DNA from 2 places in the Streptomyces sp. WMMB303 genome. Region 1 is predicted to be linked to the other one. Evidence: riboswitches for the same ligand, from Rfam matches in the RefSeq annotation. Region 1 holds a riboswitch; the other holds the start of a gene.
What was found. Region 1 has a riboswitch for cobalamin ahead of P2424_RS00650 (energy-coupling factor ABC transporter permease). Riboswitches for the same ligand answer to the same signal wherever they lie in the genome.
Positions count from the first base shown of each region.

Region 2: linked by a shared signal. The riboswitch ahead of P2424_RS16240 (ABC transporter substrate-binding protein) and the one ahead of P2424_RS00650 (energy-coupling factor ABC transporter permease) in region 1 are both predicted to bind cobalamin.

Region 1 covers NZ_JARKIN010000001.1:136,698-138,890, forward strand. Annotated here, with positions in the region: gene P2424_RS00645 (energy-coupling factor ABC transporter substrate-binding protein) at 1-164, opposite strand, end outside; gene P2424_RS00650 (energy-coupling factor ABC transporter permease) at 161-862, opposite strand; cobalamin riboswitch at 892-1,074, opposite strand; gene P2424_RS00655 (GNAT family N-acyltransferase) at 1,592-2,193, shown strand, end outside.
Region 2 covers NZ_JARKIN010000001.1:3,650,518-3,652,710, forward strand. Annotated here, with positions in the region: gene P2424_RS16240 (ABC transporter substrate-binding protein) at 1-967, opposite strand, end outside; cobalamin riboswitch at 1,077-1,200, opposite strand; cobalamin riboswitch at 1,408-1,541, shown strand; gene P2424_RS16245 (hypothetical protein) at 1,682-2,193, shown strand, end outside.

The DNA.
Region 1 (2,193 bases):
GGCTCGTAGTCGGGCTCCAGCTCGGTGATGGCCGTCTCGGCCTGCGCGTCGGATCCGGTGAACGGCTCTTCCTTGTCGTCGCCGAGCCCCAGGGCCAGCGGCAGGACGGCGAGTGCCGCCACGAGGACGAGCAGCAGCGCGTTGATCCTGGTGTTGCGCTTCATCGTGCCGCCGCCTCCGTCTCGGTCCGCTTCCGCCCGCCCGACAGGAGCACGCCCAGCCGGGTCAGTTCGCCCTTGCTGGACTGCACCAGCAGGCGCATGACGAGCACCGTGAGGAGCCCCTCGCTGATCGCGAGCGGAATCTGGGTGACCGCGAAGATGGAACCGAACTTGCCCAGTGCGCCGAGGAAGCCGCTGCTCGGGTCGGGGAAGGCGAGCGCGAGCTGCACGCTGGTGACGCAGTAGGTGGACAGGTCGGCGACGAACGCGCCCGCGAACACTCCGACCATCAGCGGCGCGCCGAAGCGCCGCAGCAGCCGGTAGGCCCCGTAGCCGGCCCACGGACCGACGATCGCCATCGAGAAGACGTTGGCGCCGAGCGTGGTCAGCCCGCCGTGCGCGAGCAGCAGCGCCTGGAACAGCAGCACGATGGTGCCCAGCACGGCCATGATCGGCGGTCGGAACAGGATGGCGCCCAGACCGGTACCGGTGGGGTGGGAACAACTGCCGGTGACCGATGGCAGCTTCAGGGCCGACAGGACGAACGTGAAAGCACCCGCGGCTCCCAGCAGCAACGTGCTCTCGGGATGCTCCCTGACCTCACGGGTCAGGGACCGGGCTCCGTGGACGACGAACGGCGCCGCCGCGACGCCCCAGGCGACCGCGTGCACCGGAGGCAGAAAACCCTCGGCTATGTGCATGGCTCAGCAGACCCTCTCCAGCACCTCGTGGATGGACGACGTGCCTTGGCCGGTCTCCTGGCTCACGGGTACACCGCCCGCACTCCGCCTTCCCGGGTCCGAGGACCCAGTGGCTGCCCGCAAGGGCCGGAGCCGGCATTCCCGATCACAGTGGCGAGGGCCGCACCGGTATCGCACCGGATTTCCCGTTCACCAAGGCGTGGCGACACTAGTCGCACACACGCCAGGTGACAAGCCGGGGGCAGGGAGTGCGAAGGCTGAGGTCACCTCCGCGTCCCGGGCCGCGCACCCCGGCGGGCCGCGCACCGGCGCGGACCGGCACGGGCGTTCACACGCGGGCGGAGTGCTCTCGCGGCACCGATCGCACACGTGCGCGGCGGACCGGGTACGGCCGGCCGGCGGCGACGCGTGCACGGGGTGCGGGAGGGGCACGATACGCGGCGATCCGCCCTGAGAGATCCCCGGGCCCGGCTCGTCCCGCCGCGGTACCCGCCGAGCCGGAACCCCCGGTTCAGGCCGCTGACGCCTGGGCGCCACCGGCCGGCCCGCCCGCGGCGCTACTCATGACCTGGCGGGACGTGCTCCCGGAGGACGCCGGGCGAGCCCCACCGCCCGGGAACCGGGGTCCCGTGCCGCCGCGAGAACGCCGGGCCCGCACGGGCCCGGGCACGCGCACCACGCGGCCCGGCCCGCCGGGCCGGGCACGAGCCTGCTGAGGGGACACCACTGATGACAACCTCATCCACAGCAAGGGAAAGCGCCGCCTACACCGCCGCCGTCGCCGACTCCGCGGCCGAGGTGCGGGCCGCGCAGCGGCTCCGCCACGAGGTGTTCGGCCGGGAGATGGGAGCCGCTGCCGGGTCCCGCTCGTCCGGCCTCGAGAGGGACGCCTTCGACTCCGTCGCGGACCATCTGATCGTCACGGAAACCGCGACGGGCGATGTCGTCGGCACCTACCGCCTCCTGCCGCCGGGACGGGTCCGGCTCTCCTACGCGGACGGCGAGTTCGACCTGGGAGCGCTGGCAGGGCTCCGCACGTCGATGATCGAGGCGGGACGGTCATGCGTGCATCCCGGCCACCGGTCCGGAGCAGTGATCAACCTGATGTGGTCGGCGCTCGCCCGCTACGTGCTGCTGTCGGGGCATCGCTACCTGGCGGGCTGTGCCTCGGTGCCGCTGGCGGACGGCGGGCGGAGTGCGGCGCACACGTGGGCGCTGTGCGCCGCACGCCATGCGCCGCCCTCCGGCATGGAGGTCTTCCCGCACCGCCCGTGGCAGCCGTCGGCGCCGGCGCAGGTGACGGAGCCTGCCGGGGCCCGCACCGCGCTGCT
Region 2 (2,193 bases), 3.5 Mb from region 1:
GGTCGTCGGGGTAGCCGCGCAGTCCCTTGCCGAACAGGTCGTCGCCCACCTGGCCGTGGCCGGCCAGCGCGACTCGGACCAGTTCCTCGCGGTCGAGCCCGAGCTGCAGGGCCCGCACCAGCCGCGGGTCGTCGAACGGTTCGCGGCCGGTGCGCAGCAGGAGCTGCTGGGCCGTGGCACGTTTCGCGGTCAGCAGCCGCGCCGAGCCGTCCTTCTTCAGCCGTTCCACGGAGGATCCGGCCATGTCGGCCGCGTAGTGCACCTGTCCGGACAGCAGCGCGTTGAGCCGGGCCGACTCCTCGTTCGCGGGGACGATCTCCAGCTCGGCGATGTGCGGGGCGCCGTCCCAGTGGTCGGCCCAGCGGCGGTATCGGGCGGTGCCTCCGGGGGTGAAGGACACGTAGGTGAAGGGTCCGGATCCGACGGGTTCGCGGAAGTCCCTCGTCCCGTCGGGGATGATCTCGGTACCGGGTCCGGCGAACACGGTGGGGAATTCGAAGTTCGGCGCCTTCAGCACGAGGATGAGGGATCGTCGGCCGTCCGCCCTGCTGGCGGAGAAGTCGATCGCGGAAAGCAGTTCCTGCGAGGGGGAGCCGGTGTCCGGGTCGGCGGCTCGGCGGTAACTGTAGAGCACGTCCTGCGCGGTGACCGGCTTCCCGTCGTGGAACTGCGCTTCGCGCAGACGTATCCGCCACCGGGTTCCCGAGGGGTCGCTCTCCCATGAGTCCGCGAGTCGTTTGCGGACGGACATGTCGTCGGCATACGTGCCGAGTGTGTCGTACAGGGCCTTGGCGCGGGCCTGGTCGACGAAGTTGGGGGCGACGTGCGGGTCGAGGGTCTCCTGGGAGCCGCCGGCGGTGAACGCGGCGCGGAACCGGTCGCCGTCGTCCGCGCTACTTCCGTCCCGGCCACAGCCGGTGAGCAGGCCAGAGCCGGCCAGTGCCAGTCCGCCTCCGGCTGCCAGCACTCCTCTTCTGCCGGGTCCGGGCCGTGGTGCCGGTTCCGTCCGGGCATGCCTCGTCACGGTCGATCCTCTCCGGGGTGTCCTCGCCCCTGCTGTCGGACCGGCGACGGGTCAGTCTCCTGGCTCCCGGATCGTCGCTCACCTCCGCCTTCCCGTTCGCGAACGGTGGCATGGTGGAGGGCCGCTCCCCGGTCACAGTGGCGGGACCGCGCCGGACTCGCACCGGCTTCCTGGTTCCCCTCGCCTCGTGGGCTCATTGTGACGCACGGGCCGACGGCCTCGGCACCGGGGCTGCCACCTGCGGCTCGGCCACGGTCGGCAGCTCGTCCTCGCATCCGGCGAGTGCGGCATACATAATTCCGGAGCGGGGCCGGTGAGCGGCGGCACCACCCCCTGGCGCGAACATCCTTGCGGGTCTAGCATCCCTGGTGTCCGCCGTCGGCGGACACACAACTTCATGCGTACGCATGCGGGGAAAGCCGGTGAGAATCCGGCGCTGACCTGCAACCGTGAGCAGCGGAGGGCCCTGAGTCCTGTGCTGCGAGCCGGAGCGCCCGATGCGGCACGTGCACCGCTTCCCACTGTCATGGTCCGCAGCGTGGAGCTCCAAGTCCCCGAGCCCGGACCCCTGCGCGCTCTTCTTCGGAAGAGATGCCGGGGGTTTTCGTACGGCCGGGGCCGGGGTCCCTGGTGCGGCCCCCGGATGAAGGGCCTCCGATGCCTCGCGTGTTACGCACCCTGGCCGCGGTGCTCGCCGTGCTGGTGGGCTCGGTCGGCGCCGGCCTGACGACGCCGGCCGAGGCTTCCGCGTCGGCGGCGTCCAGGGGCAGGGCCGGATACTGCCCGGATGCCGACGGGGTGACCGTGGTGGTCGACTTCCGGGAGCTGGGTGGCGGGACCCTGGTGCGGTGCGCGCCGGGAGGTCACCGCACCGGCCTGGCCGCGCTGAAGGCCGCGGGCATCGAGGTGACCGGCACCAACCGGTGGGGCGAGTCGTTCGTGTGCCGTCTGCTGGGCAAGCCCGGTCCGCAGCGCGAGCCGTGCGTGGACACTCCTCCGGCGAGCGCCTACTGGTCTTACTGGCACGCGCCCAACGGCGGCCGGTGGGCCTACAGTCAGCGCGGCGTCACCTACCGCACCCCGCCCCGGGGCAGCTTCGAGGGCTGGTCCTTCTCCCTCGACCACACCGAGAACGACGCTCCCCCGCCGCGTGTCGCGCCCCGGCGCCC